Regions from separate parts of the Streptomyces sp. NPDC021749 genome, predicted to be linked through region 1. Evidence: riboswitches for the same ligand, from Rfam matches in the RefSeq annotation. Region 1 holds a riboswitch; each other region holds the start of a gene.

Region 1 (7,772 bases):
CCCGAGCAGTCGTAGGCGGAGGGCCCGGTCGCGCCCCAGACGTAAGGCTTGCCGAGCGCGGCGTAGGCGAACGAAACCGCCCGGGCGGCCCGTGCGTTGGGCGCCTGCTGCGCCGAGGCGCCGGCCGCGGCCGCCGAGCCGGTGGGGATGCCGCCGAGCAGCCCGCCGTCCCGCCCGCCGCCCCCGCGGTCCGCCCGGCCGCCCGCCGTCCCGGCCCGGGAGCCGTCCGGTCCGGCCATCCGGCCCCGCTGCTCCGCCGTCAGCCGCGCCAGCAACTGCTCGGCGGCGTCCAGCTTCCGCACGACGGTGACCCGGTGCCGCTTCAGTGTGGACTCGGTCCGGGTCAGCCGCTCCGCGGTCTCCTCGGCCCGCTGCCGGACCTGCTGCACGCTGCCGAGTCGGCGCGCGTACCCGGCGACCGCGGTCGCCTGGTGGCTGCCCGTCCGCTGCAGTACCGCGGCGCCGTCCAGATAGCGCTGCGGATCGGCGGACAGCAGCAGCCGGAGGGCCGGGTCCACGCCGCCGGAGCGGTACTGGGAGGCGGCCAGGGCACCCAACCCGGCGCGCGCGGCGTTCAGTTCCGCGGTCCTGCGGGCGGCCTCGTCCTGCAGCCTGCTCAGCTCCTCGCGTGCGGTCTCGGCGGCTTCCTTCGCGCCGTCGTACTTCTGTGTGGCCACCTCTGCCTCCTGGTACAGCGCGTCGACCCGGCTCTGGACCCGGGCGGGGGTGGGACGGTCCGCCGCCTGGCCGGTGCCGTCGAAGGCGGAGGCGGTGGCGGCTCCGGCGAGGGCCAGGGTGGCGGCCGTACGGGCGGTGCGCGCGCTGCGCGAGCCGCCGGTGAGCGAGGCGAACGGATGTCGCCCGGGCTTGCGGTGCGAGGCCACGGTGGCCGTCACTTCCTTCCTTGCGGCGCGGCGGGAGTCGGCCGCTGGAGGAGGACGCTAAGCCCGGGCGTCACGGGAACGGGCTCGCTTGCCCGGCATTGTTCGCATTCGACCGCTGCCGGAACGCGGGTGACCGGAGCGTCATCGCCCGGTCGCCGGGGCCGCTCCGCGCTGACCGAAGCCACGAATATGGGCGCCCTGCCGGAAAGGGCGTGCTATGTGGCGGATACGATCCGGCCTCATGGACGTAGTCATTCATATCTTCGTCGGCCTGCACATCATCGGCATCGCCTCCCTGTTGGGCGGTTTCCTGACGCAGATGAAGGCGATGGGTGCGGGCACCGCCCGGTTCGTTCCGGCCATGCTGCACGGCGCGCTGACGATGCTGGTCACCGGCATCGTGCTGGTCGGCCTGAACCAGGCGCAGGACCACCCGGTCAACAACATCAAGATCGGCATCAAGATGGCCGTCCTGGTGGTGATCCTGGCGCTGGTCTACGTCAAGCGGGACGAGGAGCAGGTCGACAAGGCGCTGTTCGGCACGGTCGGCGGTCTCACGATGGCCAACATCTTCATCGCCGTCCTCTGGACCTGAGGACGCCGGCCGCGTCCCCGTATGGCGGGGCCGGCCACGTCGCCCCCACAACGGCACACCGCGCGGTCGTCGCACTCCGGGATCCGGAGGCGAGGGCCGCGCGGTGGCGTGTGGGGGGTTGCCGTGGGGGGTGGGCCGGGGAGGAGCGGGGCCGGGCGTCAGGCCGGGCGGACGCTCCCGTAGATCGGCATGTAGTAGATCGACTCCTCCCGGACGTTCGCGCCCGGGTGCGGGGCGTGGATCATCTTGCCGCCGCCTATGTACATGCCGACGTGGCTGATGTCGTCGAAGAAGAAGACCAGGTCACCAGGTTGCAGGTCCTTGGTCGCCACCCGCTGGCCGACCTTGACCTGCTCCCAGGTGGTGCGCGGCAGATCGACCCCGGCAGCCTTCCACGCCGCCTGGGTCAGCCCCGAGCAGTCGTAGGACGAGGGCCCGGTGGCGCCCCAGACGTACGGCTTGCCGATCTGGGCGCGGGCGAACGCGAGGGCCTTCTCCGCCTTGGTGGACTGCGAGCCCCCGGTGGAGCCGCCGGTGTCCCCACCGGTCTGGCCGCCGGTGTCCCCGCCGTCGTGCTGCCGCTGCTGCTCGCGCTCCCGCTGCTTGCGCGCCTCCTCTTCGGCCCGGCGCTTGGCCGCCGCCTCCTTCTGGCGCTCCAGTTCGGCCAGCCGCGCCTTCTCCTGGGCGGTCAGCCGGGACAGCAGCTGGCGGGCCTCCGCCAGCTTCTGCTGAACGGAGCGCTTGGACTCCTTCAGGGCGGCCTGCGAGCTCTGCAGATGCTCCAGGCTGCGGCTCGCCTCGGCCCGCTGGCGGGCGGCCGCCGCGGCCTGCTGCTGGTAGTCGGTGACGGCCTGCTGCTGCCGCCCGGTCAGCCGCTCCATCAGGTGGCTGCGGTCGAAGAACTGCTGCGGGTCCTTGGCGAGCATCAGCTGCGCGGTCGGGTTCATGCCGCCGGTGCGGTACTGCGCCGAGGCGAACGTCCCGAGCTCCCGCCGGGACTCGTTCATCTTCTCGGCCCGCTTGGCCGCGGCGTCGAGCAGCCCGTCCACGGTCTCGCGCTGGTGGTCGGCGCGCTCCTTGGCGGCGTTGTACTTCTGGGTGGCCACCTCGGCCTGCCGGTAGAGGCCGTCGACCTTCTGCTTGACCTCTTCGATGGTGGGCTTGGGGGCTCTGGGGGTGGCGTCGGCGGTCTGCGAGAGCAGGGTGACCGAGGCGAGCGCGGCGGTGGTGAGCCCGGCCGCCGTACGGCGACTCCCGGGCGAGGTGAGAACGCTGGTGCGCGGCTTGCGATGGGACGCCAAGGCCGGCAACTCCTTCCGTGGACCGCCTACCGGGTTAGCTGTCGGGTTCGGGCGGTGTCGCTGACGGAAGGCCGTGCCCTACGGTCCGTACGTCCGCTGGTGTCGGACGGACGGATCGATTCACCCCGGTGTTGCTGGTGGGTCCCCGGCTCCGGGTGACCCGTGCGTGACCGGAAGGACACGTCGCGGGCAGGGCCGGACTCGGCGTGGGCGGCCCGTGCGGACGCTGTCGTCCACGGGGAGGCGGGCTGCCTGAGCGAGGACGTTAGCCAACTCGTGTGGCTCCTGTGAAGGCTGATGTTCGATATGCCCGAAACCTTTTTGTGACCTGAGTGATGCCGTTCCGCTTCGGGGATGCGGCCGTTCCGCTTTCTGCGGTGCGCGTGGCGACGGCCGGCCGGCCGCCCGGCTCGTGATCCTTCCGGTGCGCGTGGCGACGGCCGGCCGGCCGCCCGGCTCGTGATCCTTCCGGTCCGCACCGCGCGTTCTCCGGCCGTCCCGGCCACTTGTCCACAGTCCCCGGCGCGCTGTCGGTGGGGCGGCCTAGACTCGGTGGGCGATGAGCAGCCTCTTTGACGACAGCTTCCTGGCGGACCTCGGCCACAAGGACGAGGAGCCCCCGCCGCCTCCCGAGGACGAGCATGAGCCGGTCCCCGAGGAGATCCCCGCCGACCTGTTCGGCGGGCGGTTCGACGCGCCCGAGCCCAGGGACGCGTACTACCGCGACGGCGCCGCCCGCCCGGCGGTCGACCCCGCAGCGCTGCTCCAGGGGCTCAACGACCAGCAGAAGGCCGCCGTGGTGCACACCGGCAGCCCGCTGCTGATCGTCGCCGGCGCCGGCTCCGGCAAGACCCGGGTGCTCACCCACCGCATCGCCCATCTCCTCGCCGAGCGGCACGTCCACCCCGGCCAGGTCCTCGCGATCACCTTCACCAACAAGGCCGCCGGCGAGATGAAGGAGCGCGTCGAGCAGCTGGTCGGTCCGCGCGCCCACGCCATGTGGGTCTCCACCTTCCACAGCGCCTGCGTGCGGATCCTGCGCCGCGAGTCCAAGAAGCTGGGCTTCACGTCCTCCTTCTCGATCTACGACGCCGCCGACTCCAAGCGCCTGATGTCCCTGGTCTGCCGCGATCTGGACCTCGACCCCAAGCGCTTCCCGCCCAAGTCCTTCAGCGCGAAGATCTCCAACCTCAAGAACGAGCTCATCGACGAGGAGACCTTCGCCGGGACGGCCGCGGACGGTTTCGAGAAGACCCTGGCCGAGGCGTACGCGATGTACCAGGCACGGCTGCGCGAGGCCAACGCCCTGGACTTCGACGACATCATCATGACCACGGTCAACCTCCTCCAGGCCTTCCCGGACGTCGCCGAGCACTACCGCCGCCGCTTCCGCCACGTCCTCGTCGACGAGTACCAGGACACCAACCACGCCCAGTACACCCTTGTCCGCGAGCTGGTCGGCACCGGCACCGCCGACATCCCCGCCGCCGAGCTGTGCGTCGTCGGTGACGCCGACCAGTCGATCTACGCCTTCCGCGGCGCCACGATCCGCAACATCCTCCAGTTCGAGGAGGACTACCCGGACGCGACCACGATCCTGCTGGAGCAGAACTACCGCTCCTCGCAGACGATCCTGTCCGCCGCCAACGCCGTCATCGAGCGCAACGAGAACCGCCGTCCCAAGAACCTCTGGACCGACGCCGGCGCCGGCGCCAAGATCACCGGCTATGTCGCCGACACCGAGCACGACGAGGCGCAGTTCGTCGCCGACGAGATCGACCGGCTCACCGACGCCGGCGACGCCAAGGCCGGCGACGTCGCCGTCTTCTACCGCACCAACGCCCAGTCCCGCGTCTTCGAAGAGATCCTCATCCGGGTCGGGCTGCCCTACAAGGTCGTCGGCGGAGTCCGCTTCTACGAGCGCAAGGAGGTCCGCGACGTCCTCGCGTACCTGCGGGTGCTCGCCAACCCCGAGGACAGCGTCCCGCTGCGCCGGATCCTGAACGTCCCCAAGCGCGGTATCGGCGAGCGCGCCGAGGCGATGATCGACGCGCTGTCGCTCCGCGAGAAGATCACCTTCCCGCAGGCCCTGCGCCGGGTCGACGAGGCCTACGGCATGGCGGCCCGCTCCGCCAACGCCGTCAAGCGCTTCAACGTCCTGATGGAGGAGCTGCGGACGATCGTGGAGTCCGGTGCCGGGCCCGCCACGATCCTGGAGGCCGTCCTGGAGCGCACGGGCTACCTCGCCGAACTCCAGGCGTCCACCGACCCCCAGGACGAGACCCGGATCGAGAACCTCCAGGAACTCGCCGCCGTGGCCCTGGAATTCGAGCAGGACCGCGGGGAGGAGAATCCGGGCACGCTCTCCGACTTCCTCGAACAGGTCGCGCTGGTCGCCGACTCCGACCAGATCCCCGACGAGGACGAGGAGGGCAGCGGCGTGGTCACCCTCATGACGCTGCACACCGCCAAGGGCCTGGAATTCCCCGTCGTCTTCCTGACCGGCATGGAGGACGGCGTCTTCCCGCACATGCGCGCGCTGGGCCAGACCAAGGAGCTGGAGGAGGAGCGCCGGCTGGCGTACGTCGGCATCACCCGCGCCCGCGAGCGGCTCTACGTCACCCGCTCGACGATGCGCAGCGCCTGGGGGCAGCCCTCGTACAACCCGCCGTCGCGGTTCCTGGAGGAGATCCCGGACGACTACGTCGAGTGGAAGCGGACCGGGCCGGCGACGCCGTCCGCGTCGATGGGCGGGCTGTCGTCCCGGGGCGGCAGCGGTGGCGGTGGCGGTTTCGGCGGGGGCATCGGCTCCGCGCTGTCCTCGTCCCGCGCCAAGGGGCCGAGCGGCTTCGCCACCCGCCGGACCAGTGACCGCCAGGTGGTCTCGCTGGCCGTCGGCGACCGCGTCACCCACGACAGCTTCGGGCTGGGCACGGTCGTCGCCGTCAAGGGCAGCGGGGACAACGCCGAGGCGACGATCGACTTCGGCGGCGAGAAGCCCAAGCGGCTGCTGCTGCGGTACGCGCCGGTGGAGAAGCTCTGAGGGACGTTCCGGGCGCCGGCCGGTGGCCGGCGCTGCGGGAACGGTACGGCGGGATCAGTTCGGGTTGAGGCCGTGGCTGCGCAGCCACGGGAGCGGGTCGACGGCCGCGCCGCCCCCGGGACGCACCTCGAAGTGCAGGTGCGGACCAGTGGAGTTGCCGGAGTTGCCCGAATAAGCGATCTGGTCGCCGGCCTTCACCGACCCCGACCGGATCTTGGTGCTGCTCAGATGGCAGTACCAGGTCTCCGTGCCGTCCGGCGCGGTCACGATCGCCATGTTGCCGTAGGCGGAGTTCCACTGCGTCCGTACGGTGCCGTCGGTGGCGGCCATGACCGGGGTGCCGTAGCTGACCGGGAAGTCGATACCGGTGTGCACGGACATCCAGTTCACGCCGGCCTGGCCGAAGAGCGCGCTGAGCCCGTGCTGGGTCACCGGCAGTACGAACTTCGGCCGCAGCGCCTCCTTGCGGGCGGCCTCCTCCGCCTTGCGCTTGCGCTCCAGCGCCTGGCGTTCCTTGAGGTCGATCCGTTCCTGGGTGCGGCTGGCCCGGTCGCGGAAGTCGTCGGCGCCGGCGCTGAGTCCGGCGAGCTGGGTGTCGAGCTTCTTGTTGGCCGCGGCCCGCTGGACGCCGCCCGGGTCGGGTGCGGCGGCCTGGGTGGTGGTGTCGTCCTTGTCGTGGGCGCCGAGGCCGGCGACGGACGCGGCGGCGACCCCGCAGACGCCCATGGCGGCGACCGACGGCACGGCGACGGTCAGCAGCGCCGAACGCTTCGCCGGGCGGCGCCGGCCGCGGCCGCGGACCGGCTTCCCGGCGGCGGGCCCGGCGACCCGGCGGGACGACGGGGCGGGGGCCGGGGAGGTCACCGGCATTGCCTGGGTCGGGGCCTCGGCCACAGCGGCGGCGTCTCCGCCCGGGGCCTCGTCGGTGGCGCCGGTGTCGTCGCGGTCTTCCCAGGCGGCGGAGTCGGCCGGAGGCGGGCCGGGCTGGGCGGGGATGCCGGCCATCAGCGGCTGGTCGGTGGTGGACCAGATCGCGGTGGCCTCGTAGCTCGCGGTGTCGAGCTGGTCGGTGCCCACCGTGTCGACGCCGACGGCGTCGAAGGTCACGGTCTCGAAGGCTGCCATCTCGAAGGCCGCGCTATCGAAGGCCGCGGTCTCCTCGACCGCGGTGGCCTGCTGCCCGAGGGCGTCATAGCCGCCCGTCGTCCCGTAGGTCCCGGTGGCCTCCTGGGTGCCCGCCGTCTCGTAGGCACCGGCCGTCCCATACGCCTCGTACGCGCCCGCGGCGTAACTGCCGGTCTCGTAGCCGGTGGTGGGGTGGCTCCCGGTGTCGTACCCGCCGACGCCGTAGACCGTGGCGCCGTGGGCGTCGTATCCGCCCGGGTCCTGTGCCGGGGCCTCGTACGCGGTGTGTGCGTACGGATCGTAGGCGCCGGTGTCCCACTGCGCCGTGGGATAGCCGCCGGTGTCGTACGTGCCGGTGGCGTAGCCGTCGCCGGCCGTCGGGTACGTCCCGGTGCCGTAGTCGCCGGCGCCGTAGCTGCCCGTGCCGTACGTGTTCAGGTCGTAGGCGCCGGTGTCGTACGTCGTGCCTGGGTAGCCGCCGGTGTCGTAACCGCCCGTGGCGTGCGCACCGGTGTCGTACGTGCCGGGGAGCGAGCCGAAGAGGGGGTCGCCGTCGCCGTATTCGGCGCCCTCGGCGGGGGAATGCTGCTGCCCGTAGGGCTCGTAGGCCGGGTAGTGCGCATACGAGGCGTCGGAAGCAGAGCCGGTCGGAAGCGTGGGCTCCGATGGGTGACGGTCGTTCACCAACTTCTCTTTCGCCTCGGCAGCAGGAGAATTAGCGGCGACTGTACCCGGCGGTACACGACGGCCACAATCTTCCACCGGTTTTAGGCTCGCCGAGACCGGGCATTTGGCCGCCTTTCGGCAGAGCCCATGCGAGTTCT
Region 2 (7,772 bases), on a different contig from region 1:
GGCGGGTGGTTATTCCCTCGTGCGGCGGTCGCCGCCGCGCGCGGGCCCGCCCCGCCCCGCCCCTCTTCGTCAGACGTCGACGCCGTGGTCGCGCAGCCAGGGCATCGGGTCTATCGGGTCGCCGGCACCGGGGCGTACCTCCAGGTGGAGGTGGGGACCGGTGACGTTGCCCGTGGCGCCGACCCGGCCGATGACGTCGCCGGTGTTGACCTTGCCCGAGGTCTTGACCATCGAGGAGAGGTGGCAGAACCAGAGCTCGGTGCCGTCGTCGAGGGTCAGGACGATGCGGTAGCCGTACGAACCGGCCCAGCCGGCCTGGGTGATGGTGCCGGAGTGCACCGCCTTGACGGGCGTGCCGGTCGGGGCGGCGAAGTCCTGGCCGGTGTGGTCCGCGACCCAGCGGTCCCCGGCCTGGCCGAAGCCCGCGGTGAGGGTGTACGAGGAGACCGGGGTGATGAAGCTCTGTGCCAGTTTGGCGAGGCGTTCGGCCTCCGCCTTCCGGCGGGCCGCCTCCTCGGCCTTGCGCCGGGCCTCGGCCGCTGCCTCCTTCTTGGCGGCCTCGGCCTTCTCGGCGGCCTTCAGGTCCGCGGCCGCGTCCGTCGTGGCCTGCTTGATCGCGGCCTGCTCGGCGGCCTCGCGGGCCTCCTGTTCGCTGGCGCCCTGCTGGGCATCGGCCTGCTGGAGGATACGGCTGCGCAGCGCCTCACCGGCGTTCCCGCCCGAGCCGGTGTCCGTGACCGTACGTGCACCGGTGTCCGTGTCCTGGCCGGTGGTCGCCGGCGAGCCCGTCCCGGCGGGCTGGGCGAGCGGGTCGACGGGAGCGGAGGCCGAGGCGGAGGCGGTGTCCGAGCCGCCGTCGGATATCAGGTCGCCGACGCCGGGCAGGGAGGCGGCGTCCGGAAGGTGGTCGGAGACGGCGTCGGCCACTCCGCCGAGGTCGGGCATCGAGATGGGCACCGGCGGCTTGCCCTCGGCCGTGGCCATTCCGCCCGCGCCGACCGCCGCGATGACGCCGACGCCGAGGACCGTGCCGCCGCGGGCGAGTCCGCCGGCGCGCTGCTTGGCCACCCGGTGCTTGCCGCGGACCGGGCGGACGGACTCCTCGGTGGGGTTCCATTCCTCCCACGGACCGTCAGGGGCCGGTGCGGCGAAGCCCGCATCCGTCCCTGTGGCGGTGCGGGCGGCGAAGCCGGTGTCGCCGGGACCGGCGAAGGAGCCCGGGCCGTACGGGGCGCCGGGGCCCCGGTCGTCGGACTCGTAGGCGGACGGAACCTCGGGAACGGGCCTGTTGGACGCCACGGGGGCGCACTCCTTTCCTTCCTTCTCGCCTACCGGGTTAGCTGACGGGTTCGGAGCAGGAAGGTCTCCTACGGGCACGCTCTGGCGGAGGCGTCCGATTCACCCCAAGGTGGTGGTTCCCCGGTTCCCTTGGTGCAGTTCGAGGTGCTGGAGGTGCGTGAAAAGCGCGTGCGGGATTCGGCGTCGGCGCGCGGTGCCGCCTCTTGCGGCGGCTGGGACGACCGCGCTGCGTTATCGGACAGTAATAGAGATCGCGGCCGTTTTCCAAGCCTTCCCCGGAATCCATATGCCGCGCGCACCAGCTTTGGCGTGGTCTTTTCCGGTCACCATGGCCATAAATGGGGCGAGTTGACCCCACCGCCCCGCGCCGGATCTAAACGATCTTTCGATGATTGTGCGTCAGTTGTTATGCGGAGGGGTGCCTGGCCATTACGGAACGTGAAGACAGTAACGTCGGATCATGGTCGTCAACGCCGAGCGCCCCGGACACCTCGAACCCGCCCGCACCAGCGGTCCCGGCCGTCACGGCCGCCCCGGCCGCCCCGGCCACGGCGGTGTCACGACCGGCAGCGCCCACGACGTGGCGCGGCGGTACCAGGCGTTCTCCTGGCGCGAGGCGCGCGGGCGGTCCGACGCCCATGAGGAGCTGTCCGCACGGATCGGCCAGGACCAGGAGTTGTGCGAGCTGCTGGCGGGTTCGCTGCCGGCCGGCGACAAACAGCAGCCCCAGCTCCTGCTCGCCGCCGTCCGCCATCTCGACGGCCCGCACGCGGAGCAGGGCCCGCGCGGCGCGGCGGCGTACGGGCGCTGGCGCGAATGGACGATCCGGCACTGGGACCAGGTGCGGGACGTGGTCCTGCGCCGCGGCACCCAGACCAACGAGCCGGCCCGCTGCGCCACGCTGTTGCCGCTGCTCGCCCGGCTGCCCCAGCCCCTGGCCCTGCTGGAGGTCGGCACCTCGGCCGGGCTGTGTCTGCACCCGGACCGGTATCGCTACGCGTACGAGTACGAGTACGGGTACGCGGGCGAGCCGGCCCCCGGCCACCCGGGCGGGCGCGAACCGGGAGCGCACCGCCCGGCCGTCGAAGTGGGCGCGGCCGACAGCCCGGTGGTCTTCCCCTGCCAGGTGCCGGCGCCGCCGCCGGCAGGGCAGGGGGCGCGCGGGCCGCAGCTCCCCACCCGGCTCCCCGAGGTCGTCTGGCGGGCCGGGATCGATCTCGAACCGCTCGACCCGGTCGCCGAGCCGGACGACCTGCGCTGGCTGCAGTCGCTCGTATGGCCCGGCGACGAGGCGCGGGCGGCCCGGCTGTCCGCGGCCGTCGAGGCGGTGCGGGCGGCGCCGCGGCCGCGGATCGTCCGCGGGGACCTGATCGACGAACTGCCCGCGCTGGCGGCCGAGGCGCCGGCCGGGGCCACGCTGGTCGTGTTCCACACCTCCGTGCTGAGCTACCTGCCGCCGGCCCGGCGCGAGGAGTTCGCCCGGCTCGTACGGTCGGTCCTCGACGGGCGGGACGGCGGCGGGCACTGGATCTCCCAGGAGCACCACTCCGTGCTGCCGTGGCTTCCGCTGCCCGCGCACCACACCCCGCGCCCGGACGACCCGTTGCAGCTGACCCTCGCCCTGGACGGCCACCCGGTCGCGCTCACCGGCCCGCACGGGCAGAGCTTCCGCCCGCTGTAGGGCACGCCGCCCCGGGCCGGCCGGCCTCACTCCCCCATGGGCCGCTGCAGCGCCAACAGGGCCATGTCGTCCGCCGGGGCCCCGCCCGCGTGCCGGGAGACGTCCTCGATGAGGGCGTCCAGGAGGCTCGCGGGGCCCGGGAAGCGCCGGCCGCGGAGCTTGTCGGCCGGGTCGTAGAAGCGGCCGCGCAGGTCGCGGGCCTCGGTCACGCCGTCGGTGAAGAACAGGAGCAGCGACCCGGCCGGGAAGAACGACTCGTCGGAACGGTCCGGCCAGCTCGCCACCTCGCTCATCCCCAGCGGCAGCGCCGGCACGGCGGGCGTCAGCTCGCACAGTCCGCCGTCCGGGCCGAGCAGCAGGGGCGCCGGATGGCCCCGGTTGAGGATCCGCAGCACGGACCGCCCGCCGGCGGGGATCTCGGCCAGGACCGCGGTGGTGAAGCCCTCGCACTGGTCGAGCCCCGCGCGCCGCCCGCCCTCCCGTTGCAGCGCCCGTTCCAGCCGGCCGGCCACCGCCTCCAGGCTGGCCTCCTGTTCCGCCGCCTCCCGGAAGGCGCCGACGACGACCACGGCGGCCTCCACCGCCTCCAGGCCGTGGCCGCGGACATCGGCCACGATCAGCCGTACGCCGTGCGGGGTGTCCTGCACCGCGTACAGATCGCCGCCGATCCGGGCGTCCGCCCGCGCGCCCACGTAACGGGCGGCGACCGCGAGCCCGCCGAGCCGCTCGGGCGGCACCGGCAGCAGCGCCCGCTGCGCGGCCTCCGAGACGTCCCGTAGGGACGCCGGGTGGGCGTCGCTCATCCGGACGGCGCGGTGGACGGCGAGCGCCAGCAGGACGACCACGAAGACCGTCGCGATCTCGGTCACCGACTCGGGGGTGTCCTGGGCGGCGCTGCGGTACGTCACCACCAGCGACTCGCCGGCCAGGGCGGTCAGGGCGGCCAGGGCGGTGGCGGGCAGCGAGAAGAGCGGCGCCGCCACCAGCGGGGCGGCGGAGAAGAAGGGCGCGGCGGTGTAGCCGGGCGGCGTGGCCATGCCGAACGCGAGGCCACCGACGATCAGGACGGCGGGGAGCCAGCAGGCCGGGCTCCGGCCCAGCGGCGACGTCCGGGCCCGGCGCGCCCGCCGCTGCTCGTCGCCCGTGGAGGGCCCGTCGCCCTGCCGCATCCGCACCGGCCTCTTCCCGCTCCCGCCCGTCGCCGCACGAGCACCGGCATGCCGGACGCATGTCGACGTCACCTCGACGCCCCAAGGCTGTCCGCTCGGGGGGCGCACGGCGAATCCACGGGGGCCGGACGGGGCACCGCACAACGTTCCGCCAGGCCCGGACCGGGGCGGGCCGCTGTTCGGCCGTATCGGGGTGGTGGTGCGGGCCGGGAGCGTTCATGGTGAAGCTGAGCGCTCGTGCAGGCCCGGGCCGCGCCGCGGGGCTCCCGGTGTGGACCCGTCGAGGTGCGGCGGGCCGGGGTGGGGCGTGGTGGGCCGGTGACGACTGCCGGAGGTTGCTGTGTCCTTGACCGAGAGTGCCCTGCTGACGGCGACGAACGGCCGGCTGGAGGAGGTGTTCCGTTCCAGTCCGGCCGGGGAGGTGCCCCGTGGTCCGATGGAGGGCACCGCGATCCTGGCTGCCGGGACCCGCCTGGTACGACCGCTCGCGGCACTGGTGCGGCTGGCGGTGTGGCAGGGGAAGGTGTTCAGCCCCGAGAGCGGCTATCTGAGCAACCGGGTGGGGCCGTTCGAGACGCTGGCGGTGCTGGCCACGGTGGCCCCGGGCCCGAGCCTGCTGGACGAGCGGGCGTGCCTCGTCATCGACTACTCGCGCACGTCCCTGGTCGCCCGCGGGATTCGCGACGAGATCCGCCAGGTGGGCCCGGGCCTGTACCTGGGCCTGGTCTGGCTGTTCGGCAGGTCGAGGGCCGGCTGGTTCACCCTCCGCACACCGGAGAACGACGGCGGTACGGGCCGCGACCGGGCACAGCCGGAACGATGACCCGTCCGGCCCGCGGCCGGCGCAGGGCGGCGTGCTCCCCGCCGTGGAACAGGTGCAGGGCGAACGGGCGCCTCGCGGAGGGCGAGGGCCACTTCGGGCTCGACAAGCTCAACGGAACTTCGGGACAGGGGACGTTTCATCGGAAAGCGAAGCCCGTCAAGATAGCGTGGTGACTGGTGACTGTTCAGTCATGAAGCCTCGGCCGGGAGCGTAATGCGCTCCCGGCCGGCTTTCTCTCGGCTCGCGAGAAGCAAGGACGGCATGTCTCTGAAATTCACTCGGTGCTCCTTCCGATACAGCCGGAAGGTTCCCGTCCTCAACAGGCTCGATCTCTCCATCGGACACAGATCCACGGTCCTCCTCGGGCCGAACGGGGCGGGGAAATCAACCCTCCTGGGCATCGCCGCCTCATGGATCTCACCGAGTGAGGGCACCGTCACCTGGCGGGGAACCGATCCTTCTCAGCCGAAATCGCAGGCGGCTTACCGGAAGGCGGTGGGCTGGCTCCCTCAGAACGTCAAACCCATGCCCGGACTCACGTTACGTGAGAACGTCGCCTACATCGGCTGGTTGAAAGGGATGGCCCGCTCCGATGCCTGGGATCAGTCACGCGATGCCCTGGAGCGCGTCAAGCTGGGCAGCCTTGCCGACCGGAAGAGCCATCAACTCTCCGGTGGCCAGCTGCGACGCATGGGTATAGCCGGAACGCTCGTCCACAGCAGCGAAATCGTGCTGCTTGATGAACCGACGGCGGGCCTCGACCCCTCGCAACGGCAGATCTTCCGCGACCTCGTCACCAACCTGCTGTCCGACATCCAGGTGGTGGTGTCGACCCACCAGACCGAGGACCTCGACGCCCTCTACGACCATGTCGTCATCCTCGACAAGGGCCAGGTCCGCTTCGAGGGCGACACGCACGGTTTCCTGGCCGTCGCGCCGCAGGGGACTCCCGAGGGACGTCGGGCAGAGGGCGCCTACACCCAGCTGATCGCTCAGGAGGTGTGAGCCGTGCTGTGGCGTACGGTTCTCCGCTCCTCCTCCGCCACCTGGCTGGCTCCTCTGCTGGCCGCCTTCGTCGCCCTGCTCCTGTCGGACGACCTCACCGCCCAGGTGACCCACGGCTACTGGCCCAGCGCCCTGGGGGCCGCCACCTTCGCACTGCCCTTCGTCGCCCCCGCATGCGCCACCGCCGGCGCCTGGGAGGGGACACGCTTCACCCGCGGCAACGTGGCCGGCTGGGCACCGACCCGCTCGGCCATCGGCATCGCCCTGCCACTCCTGACGCCCGTCTTCGTACTGGGAGCGGTCGGCATGGCAGTCGCCGCCGCCCTGACCGTCTCCACGGGCCGGCCCGATGTCGGCACGCCGCCGATCGGCATGGTGCTCGTCTGGCTGGTCATCCTCGCCGCCCACTCCATGGCCGGCTTCCTGCTCGGCAAACGCCTTCCTCTGGTGATCGCCACACCTTTGGCGCTCGTCCTCAGCTTCGTCCTGACCGCCTACCCGGCCGCCATGGAACCGCTGTGGCTGCGCCACATGGTCGCCGGCGGCATGTCCTCGTGCTGCTCCCTCGACCAGGCCCCCGATTGGCGCGCCGCTGCCAGCGCCCTCGTACTGGCGCTCGGAGTGATCGGCGCATGCGCACTGGCCCTGACCGCACTGCACCAGCGGACGCGCGCCGTCCTGATCAGCACAGCGCTGGTGGTCGGCATGGCGGGCAGCGGTTGGCTCGCCTACGGGCTGCCCGCCGACCCCGTCACACCCCGTGCCGAGGAGCAGTTGCAATGCGCCGGGGACAACCCGCGCGTGTGCCTGTGGCCAGAGCTGTCCCGGCAAGCCGCCGTGATCCGCGAGAACGCCTCCGACGCCCGGCATCGTCTCCAGCGGGCCGGACTTGCCGTCCCCAAGACGCTCACCATGGCGGAACATTCAGGAGGCGGCGCCTTGTTCATCGGTACCTGGCCTGCCCCCAGCGCCTCAGAGGTGCGCGCAGGCGTGGGCACCGCCCTGTTGCCGACAGACCCCCCGGCCTGTGCCCAGTCCGGCAGCGACTTTCCCGGCGCTGACGCCTACGGCCCCACCGCGGCATGGCTCGCCCTGACCGCCGGAGCCGCATCTCAAGAGGCCGCCGGCCGTTACGGAGAGAAGGAAGCCGAAGTGGCGGCGCGCGTCCAGCAGTCCTCCCACAACGAGCAACTGGCCTGGTTCCGGCGCAACAGCAAGGCTCTGCGCGACTGCACGACCCGCCCCGCTCCAATCCCCTCAGCCCACGCCCGGGAGACATCGCAATGATCTGGTGGCTCAAGGCCAAGGGCGCCCCGGCCGTCGCAGCGGCCACACTCGCGGTATACGTCATGGCCATCGTCGTACGCGAGGAAGCCATCCCCGTACCTGCGGTCGTAGGCCCCTCAGGCCAGCTCCTGGTCACACAAATCCTCGGAGTGCTCCCGGTCGTCCTGCTCCTGCACGGCATCGACCGCGGCGACACCATCACCGAAGAGGTCGCACTGCGCCACACAGGCCGACGCAACCTTGCGCTCTGCTGCGCTTTCGCCCTTCTGACCCTGCTGCTGGCAGCCGGCGTCCAGCTCCTGTGGGACCGGCCGGAAGCTCTCTCCCTTGCCCGCAACTGCATCGGCCTCCTCGGAGCCGCGCTCATCGTCCGCGCTGTTCTGGGTGCCGGCGTCGCCTCGATCTGCGTCGCAGCGGTCCCCCTCGCCTGCGCCGCCGCCGGCCGCAGACCAGGAGGCTCACCGCAACCCTGGGCCTGGCCCATCCAGGAACCCACGTCTGGCCTGGG
Region 3 (7,772 bases), on a different contig from region 1:
GTAACCGGAGGAGAGGATCAGCACGCCCTGGACGCCGTGTTCGCCGCAGTCGCGGATCACGTCCGGGACGCGCTCGGCGGGGACGGCGATGACGGCGAGGTCGACCGGGTCGGGGATCTCCCGGAGCCCGCGGACCGCCGGTACGCCTTCCGGGTCGAGCCGCCGCAGGTCGTCGGGGAAGGCGTGGTTGACGGCGTGCAGCCGGCCGGTGAAACCGGAGTCGAGGATGTGCCGCAGGGCCGTGCGGCCGATGCCGCCGGAGGCGCGGCCGGTGCCGATGACGGCGACCGAGCCGGGGGCGAGCAACCGCTGGACGGAACGGGCCTCGGCGCGCTGCTCGCGGCTGCGCATCACGGCCATGGACTGCTCGGTCGGTTCGAGGTCGAACTCCAGCCGCACCACGCCGTCTTCGAAGGTGCGCTTCTGGGTGTACCCGGCGTCCGTGAACACCTTGATCATCTTGTTGTTGGCGGGCAGCACCTCGGCGGCGAACCGCCGGATGCCGCGCTCGCGGGCGACGGCGGCGATGTGCTCCAGGAGGGCGGAGGCCACGCCGCGCCCCTGATGGGCGTCCTGCACCAGGAAGGCGACCTCGGCCTGGTCGTCCTCGGGGCTCTTGGCGGGGAGTCCCTGGTCGTTGATCCGGTCGTAGCGGACGGTGGCGATGAACTCGCCGCCGACCGTGGCCGCGAGCCCGACCCGGTCGACGTAGTCGTGGTGGGTGAAGCGGTGCACATCGCGGTCGGACAGGCGCGGGTAGGGCGCGAAGAAGCGGTAGTACTTGGACTCGTCCGAGACCTGTTCGTAGAAGGAGACCAGCCGCTCGGCGTCGTCGGGGGTGATGGGGCGGATCCGCGCCGTGCCGCCGTCGCGCAGCACCACGTCGGCTTCCCAGTGGGTCGGGTATGCGTGGTCCGGCGGCTTCTGCATGCGGACAGGGTACGACCGGCCACCGACAACCGGCCCGGCACGCGTAATCTCGGGGTCAGGGGGCAGCCGGGAGCAGCCCCGGCAGCGTGAGAGAATGGTCTAGACAACAGTCACGACTTTGAAGGGCAACACCATGGCTGAGCGCCGCGTCAATGTCGGTTGGGCCGAGGGCCTGCACGCCCGTCCCGCGTCGATCTTCGTCCGGGCGGCCACCGCCGCCGGCGTCCCGATGACGATCGCCAAGGCCGATGGCAACCCGGTCAACGCGGCCTCCATGCTCGCGGTCCTGGGCCTGGGCGCCCAGGGCGGCGAGGAGATCGTGCTGGCCTCGGACGCCGAGGGCGCCGAGGAGGCGCTCGACCGCCTGGCCAAGCTCGTCTCCGAGGGTCTCGAAGAGCTCCCCGAGACCGTCTGAGCCCACCGGGACGCCCCTCATACGACGACCCCGCCGCGATGACCTGAAAAGGTGCCGCGGCGGGGCCGTTCTGCTGCGCTTTGCGTTCCGGGAAGTGCCATAGCCCTTCCCCGCACAAGTGCGCGCCCTCCGCCGCGCCGTTCTCATTGCGGGAACACTTGGCGGCGGACGCGAAAATACGTGGGGCGGAATGCGTGTGTACCGGAGAATATCCACCCGCCGTAATCCGAAATCAGCCAGGAAGGCAAGCGCGGCGCCGGAAAACGCCGCCCGGGAATTCCGCACCCCTTTGTATACGGCCCGCGTGTTAAGAACGGGCGCGCGCCGTGTTGACGGGCTGTTTCGGATCGCTCACCTCGGGTGCGGCGAGGCGCCGCAGCCGGTACACCGGGCGCGAGCGCTCGATGTGAGCCGCCATCAGGGCGCGGGCCCGTTCCGCGTCTCCACGGGCCACCGCGTCCAGCACCGCACCGTGCTCGTCCCACACCTCGCCGGCCCGCGGCGGCGGCTCCACCGCATACATCCACTCGATCTTGCGGCGCAGTTGGGTCAGCAGCGCGGTCAGGCTGGGACTGCCGGCCGCCTGGGCCAGCGTCTCGTGGAACCAGCCGTCGAGTTGGCGCAGGTCGGCGGGGTTGCCGTGGCGGGCCCGCTCGCGGCCGAGCCGTACCAGGCCGCGCAGCACCTTCAGATGGGCGGGGGTGCGCCGGGCGGCCGCGCGGGCCGCGCCCAACGGCTCCAGCAGGGCGCGGACGTCGAGCAGGTCGACGGCCTCCTGCTCGGTGGGCTCGGCGACGCACGCACCGGCGTGGTGGCGGGTGGTGACGAAGCCCTCCGACTGCAGGGTGCGCAGGGCTTCGCGGACCGGCACTCTGGAGACGCCGTACCGCGCCGCCAGGATCTCCTCGATCAGCCGGCTCCCCGGCGCCAGTGCGCCGGAGACGATGTCCTCGCGAATCGCCGTGCACACCGCATGCGCGGAAATATGGCCTCGCATCGATCGTGCCTCCGCCGTAATCCCCGGAAAACGCCGCCGGTCGGCGGCTTTTCCGAGACTCTATTCGACCGGCACGGCTTTTCCGACGGACTCTGCATATTCGGCGATATTTTTTGGCCAGTGGGCGCGGAGCGCACGGAGGCATGCGCCGGGGGCGCGGGGACGGGTCGGCCGGCGGGCCGGTCGGACGCCGGCCGGGCGCCGGCTCAGACGTTGACGCCGTGCGAGCGCAGGTAGGCGAGGGGGTCGATGTCGGAGCCGTAGTCGGGGCTGGTGCGGGCCTCGAAGTGCAGATGCGGGCCGGTGACGTTGCCGGTGGCCCCGGAGAGGCCGATCTGCTGACCGGGGGTGACGGTCTGGCCGACCGAGACGCCGATGGACGACAGGTGGCCGTACTGGGTGTAGGTGCCGTCGTGCATCTTGATCACGATGTTGTTGCCGTACGAACCGCCCCAGCCGGCCTCGACCACGGTGCCCGCGCCGACCGCGTGGACGGAGGTCCCGGTGGCGGCGTGGAAGTCGATGCCGGTGTGGCTGCCGGACGACCACAGGCTGCTGGACGCCTTGTAGCCGGTGGAGACGTAGGAACCGGCGATGGGGGCGACGAAGGCGTTCAGGCGCTTGCGCTCGGCGTCCCGGGCGGCCCGCTCCTTGGCCTCGCGCTCGGCCTTGGCCTTCTTCCTGGCGGCCTCGGCGTGCCGCTCGGCCTCCGCCACCCGCTTCTTGGCCTCGGCCTCGGCCTTCGCCTTCATGGCGGCGGCCTCGGCGGCGGCCTGCTGGGTGTCGGCCTGGACCTCCAGGCGGTGGGCGAGTTCGTCGCCGAGCACGACGGCCTGGGTGAGACCGGTGTCCTGGGCGCGCGCCTCGTCGGTGGCGGCCAGCGCCGGCGAGGCCATGGTGGCGACGACGCCGGAGGTCGCCAGGGTGGCTATGCCGGCGAGGTTGCGGGTCGTCCGGGCGGTGCGGCTGGCCCGGCGGTGCTTCCCGGTGGCACGGGTGAACGCCATGTGCTGGCTCGTCCTTTCCTTCCCTCTCGCCTACCGGGTTAGCTGACGGGTTCGGAGCAGGAAGGTCTCCTACGGACCCCTCCGGAGAGGCGCCCGATTCACCCCAGGGACGTGTGGGTCCCCGGCTCCCCTGGCTCGCGCCGTACGGGGACTCGGCGATGACTGTCCGGTGCCACTGTTGTGGCGGAGTTGTGACGAACAGCCGGACCGACGCTAATCGGGGCAACTTTGCGGCGCCAAACGGAACCGCGATTTTGTGCGGGATGCCACAAGTTCCGGAACCAACAAGCCCCTGCAAAACGGACATACGGCGGATTCCGCGGATTCCCGCGGACGGTGCCGGACATACGACGGCTCCCGTGGTGAGCGAACACCACGGGAGCCGGTCAGCCGTGACGCCTCGTCATGCGCCGTCCGCCACCTAGCCGCTGACGACGGTCACCTCTCCGATGCCCAGCGCCTTGACGGGCTCGGTGATCTGCGCGGCGTCGCCCACCAGGATGGTCACCAGGCGGTCCACCGGGAAGGCGTTGACGGCGGCGGCGGTCGCCTCGACCGTGCCGGTCTCCGCGAGCCGGAGGTACAACTGCGCCTGGTAGTCGTCCGGGAGCTGCTGCTCCACCTGGTCGGCGAGGGTGCCCGCGACGGCCGCGGCGGTCTCGTACTTGAGCGGCGCCACCCCGACGAGGTTCTGCACCGCGACGTCCCGTTCCTCGTCCGTCAGCCCCTCTGCCGCGAGGGTCCGCAGCACCTTCCACAGGTCGTCCAGCGCGGGCCCGGTGGAGGCGGTGTCCACCGAGCCGCTGATGGCGAGCAGCGCGGCGCCGGTGGCGCCCTCGGGGGACGTGGGGGCCGTGGAGCGCAGCACCTGGCCGAAGGCCCGCACGCCGTAGGTGTAGCCCTTCTCCTCCCGCAGGACGCGGTCCAGGCGGGAGGTGAGGGTGCCGCCCAGGCAGTACGTGCCGAGCACCTGCGCCGGCCACACGCGGTCGTGCCGGTCGGCGCCGATCCGGCCGATGAGCAGCTGCGTCTGGACGGCCCCGGGGCGGTCCACGATCACCACGCGGCCGGTGTCGTCGGCGACGATCGGTGTCGCCCTGACCGGCTCGGCGGTCGAACCGCTCCAGGCGCCGAGGGTGTCCGCGAGCGCCGCGGCCAGGTCGACGCCGGTGAAGTCGCCGACGATCACGGCGGTGGCCGTGGCGGGCCGGACGTGGGCGTCGTAGAAGGCGCGCACGGCCGCGGCGTCGATCCGCGCGATGGTCTCCTCGGTGCCCTGACGGGGGCGGGAGATCCGCGCGGTGGCCGGGAACAGCTCCTTGGAGAGCGCCATCGCCGCCCGCCGGGCCGGGTTGGCGAGCTCGTGCGGGATCTCGTCGAGGCGGTTGCGGACCAGCCGCTCGATCTCGCTCTCCGGGAAGGCGGGGGCGCGCAGCGCGTCGGCGAGCAGGCCGAGCGCGCGGGTCAGCCGGGAGGCCGGGACCTCCAGGGAGACGCGTACGCCGGGGTGGTCGGCGTGTGCGTCCAGCGTGGCACCGCAGCGCTCCAGCTCGGCGGCGAAGCCCTCCGCGTCGTATTTGTCGGTGCCCTCGGACAGGGCGCGCGCCATGATCGTGGCGACGCCGTCCAGGCCCTCGGGCTCGGCGTCCAGAGGGGCGACGAGGTTGATCTCGACCGCGACGACCTGCTGACCGGGGCGGTGGCTGGTCAGGAGGGTGAGGCCGTTGGGCAGTTGGCTGCGCTCGGGGGCCGGGAAGGCCCACGGCTTGGGGGCGCCGCTCTGGGGCTGCGGGTGGAACTGCATGGTGCTCCCTGGGGAATCCTGGCGGGTGGCGTCGCTCACTGCTCCGTCTCCCCTTCCTCGGCGGCGTTGCCGGCCGGCTCGGTGGGCTCGTAGACGAGCACCGCGCGGTTGTCGGGGCGCAGCCGGGCCTTGGCGACCGCCTGCACCTCCTCGGGGGTGACGTCCAGGACCCGCTGCACGGCGGTCAGCGCGAGCTGCGGGTCGCCGAACAGGACGGCGAACCGGCAGAGTTCGTCGGCGCGACCGCTGACCGTCGCCAGGCGGTCCAGCCATTCGCGCTCCAGCTGGGCCTGCGCCCGCTCCATCTCCTCCGGGGTGGGCCCCTCGGCGGCGAACCGCGCCAGTTCCTCGTCGACCGCGCGCTCGATGGCGGGCACCTCCACCCCGGCGGACGTCTTCACGTCCAGCCAGCCCAGGGAGGGCGCGCCGGCCAGCCGCAGCAGACCGAAGCCGGCGGCCACCGCGCTGCGGTCGCGACGCACCAGCCGGTTGTACAGGCGGGAGGACTCGCCGCCGCCCAGGACGGTCAGCGCGAGGTCGGCGGCGTCCGCCTCACGGGTGCCGTCGTGCGGCAGGCGGTAGGCCGCCATCAGGGCACGCGAGGGCACATCCTCCTCGACGACCTCACGCAGCTCGGTGCCGACCACGTCGGGCAGCGTGCCGTCCCGGGGCGGCTGCTTGCCGTCGTGGGAGGGGATCGAGCCGAAGTACTTCTCGATCCAGGCCAGCGTCCGGGCCGGGTCGATGTCGCCGACGACCGACAGGACGGCGTTGTTGGGCGCGTAGTACGTACGGAAGAAGGCCCGCGCGTCCTCCAGGGAGGCGGCGTCCAGGTCGGCCATCGACCCGATGGGCGTGTGGTGGTACGGGTGGCCCTCCGGGTACGCCATGGCCGTCAGCTTCTCGAAGGCCGTGCCGTAGGGGACGTTGTCGTAGCGCTGGCGGCGCTCGTTCTTGACGACGTCGCGCTGGTTCTCCAGGGACTCCTCGTCGAGCGCGGTCAGCAGCGAGCCCATGCGGTCGGCCTCCAGCCAGAGCGCGAGCTCCAGCTCATGGGCGGGCATGGTCTCGAAGTAGTTGGTGCGCTCGAAGCTCGTGGTGCCGTTGAGCGAACCGCCGGCGCCCTGCACCAGCTCGAAGTGGCCGTTCCCCTTCACCTGCGCGGAGCCCTGGAACATCAGGTGCTCGAAGAGGTGAGCCAGGCCCGTACGGCCCTTGACCTCGTGGCGGGAGCCGACGTCGTACCACAGGCAGACCGCTGCGACCGGGGTCAGGTGGTCTTCGGAGAGCACCACGCGCAGGCCGTTGGCCAGCCGGTGCTCGGTCGCTGTCAGGCCGCCGGAGCCGGCTTGTTCTGTGGCCGTGTGACCCATGGGCATGTACGTCCCTTCGATCGCTTGCGAGGAAGTTCTGTCACTGTATGCAACCGCATCGGCATCTGGCGAAGTTCCCGCAGGACCGCCCCCGAACGAGGGCGTGCCCAGTGCCGCCGTGGGGCCGCGACCGGGCGCCGGGACGACCGTCATGGGGGCCGCCGTGCGAGCGCCACCGGGCCCTTGTGGGCGCCACCACCGGGCCGCCGTGGGAGCCGCCACCGGGCCGCCGCAGGGGCGGAAGGGGGAGTCGCGGTCGGCGTTGTCAGTGGGGCGGTCCACAATGGACCGCGTCAGACTCAGAGATACTCGCCGGTTGATCCCCCAGCTGATCGACCCGGCTGATTGACCGACGACGCCCCGGCGCCGTCCCCGACCTCGGCAGTAGACGCAGCAGAAGGAGCCGCAGCCGCGATGGCCCGCCGCAGCACGAAGACCCCGCCGCCGGACGACTTCGAGGAGAGGATCCTCGACATCGACGTCGTCGACGAGATGCAGGGTTCCTTCCTCGAGTACGCGTATTCGGTCATCTACTCGCGCGCCCTGCCGGACGCCCGCGACGGCCTCAAGCCGGTGCACCGCCGCATCCTCTACCAGATGAACGAGATGGGCCTGCGCCCCGAGCGCGGCTATGTGAAGTGCGCCCGGGTCGTCGGTGAGGTGATGGGTAAGCTCCACCCGCACGGCGACGCGTCCATCTACGACGCGCTGGTGCGCATGGCGCAGCCGTTCTCGATGCGGCTGCCGCTGGTCGACGGCCACGGCAACTTCGGCTCGCTGGGCAACGACGACCCGCCGGCCGCGATGCGGTACACGGAATGCCGGATGGCGTCCGCGACGTCCCTGATGACCGAGTCGATCGACGAGGACACCGTCGACTTCGCGCCGAACTACGACGGCCAGGAGCAGGAGCCGGCCGTCCTCCCCGCCGCGTATCCGAACCTCCTCGTCAACGGCACCTCCGGCATCGCCGTCGGTATGGCGACGAACATGCCGCCGCACAACCTGGGCGAGGTCATCGCCGCGGCCCGCCATCTGATCAAGCACCCGAACGCCGACCTCGACACCCTGATGCGCTTCGTGCCGGGCCCGGACCTGCCGACCGGCGGCCGGATCGTGGGCCTGAGCGGCATCCGGGACGCGTACGAGAAGGGCCGCGGCACGTTCAAGATCCGCGCCACGGTCACGGTGGAGAACGTCACCGCGCGCCGCAAGGGCCTGGTCGTCACCGAACTCCCCTTCACGG

The links. A riboswitch is a leader RNA that binds a small molecule or an ion and turns the genes downstream of it on or off. The one in region 1 is predicted to bind cyclic di-AMP.
Positions count from the first base shown of each region.
Region 2: linked by a shared signal. The riboswitch ahead of AB0G35_RS29895 (M23 family metallopeptidase) and the one ahead of AB0G35_RS22250 (NlpC/P60 family protein) in region 1 are both predicted to bind cyclic di-AMP.
Region 3: linked by a shared signal. The riboswitch ahead of AB0G35_RS20465 (M23 family metallopeptidase) and the one ahead of AB0G35_RS22250 (NlpC/P60 family protein) in region 1 are both predicted to bind cyclic di-AMP.

Region 1 covers NZ_JBFACE010000022.1:117,346-125,117, forward strand. The annotation lists gene AB0G35_RS22240 (C40 family peptidase) at 1-896, opposite strand, end outside; gene AB0G35_RS22245 (hypothetical protein) at 1,126-1,479, shown strand; gene AB0G35_RS22250 (NlpC/P60 family protein) at 1,638-2,780, opposite strand; cyclic di-AMP (ydaO/yuaA leader) riboswitch at 2,788-2,957, opposite strand; gene pcrA (DNA helicase PcrA) at 3,340-5,823, shown strand; gene AB0G35_RS22260 (peptidoglycan DD-metalloendopeptidase family protein) at 5,878-7,632, opposite strand.
Region 2 covers NZ_JBFACE010000039.1:38,099-45,870, reverse strand. The annotation lists gene AB0G35_RS29895 (M23 family metallopeptidase) at 70-1,299, opposite strand; cyclic di-AMP (ydaO/yuaA leader) riboswitch at 1,311-1,465, opposite strand; gene AB0G35_RS29890 (DUF2332 domain-containing protein) at 1,760-2,980, shown strand; gene AB0G35_RS29885 (PP2C family protein-serine/threonine phosphatase) at 3,007-4,149, opposite strand; gene AB0G35_RS29880 (hypothetical protein) at 4,490-4,972, shown strand; gene AB0G35_RS29875 (ATP-binding cassette domain-containing protein) at 5,234-5,977, shown strand; gene AB0G35_RS29870 (hypothetical protein) at 5,981-7,264, shown strand; gene AB0G35_RS29865 (hypothetical protein) at 7,261-7,772, shown strand, end outside.
Region 3 covers NZ_JBFACE010000019.1:114,242-122,013, reverse strand. The annotation lists gene AB0G35_RS20480 (GNAT family N-acetyltransferase) at 1-930, opposite strand, end outside; gene AB0G35_RS20475 (HPr family phosphocarrier protein) at 1,064-1,345, shown strand; gene AB0G35_RS20470 (GntR family transcriptional regulator) at 1,653-2,342, opposite strand; gene AB0G35_RS20465 (M23 family metallopeptidase) at 2,549-3,349, opposite strand; cyclic di-AMP (ydaO/yuaA leader) riboswitch at 3,362-3,517, opposite strand; gene AB0G35_RS20460 (pitrilysin family protein) at 3,771-5,153, opposite strand; gene AB0G35_RS20455 (pitrilysin family protein) at 5,189-6,526, opposite strand; gene AB0G35_RS20450 (DNA topoisomerase IV subunit A) at 6,941-7,772, shown strand, end outside.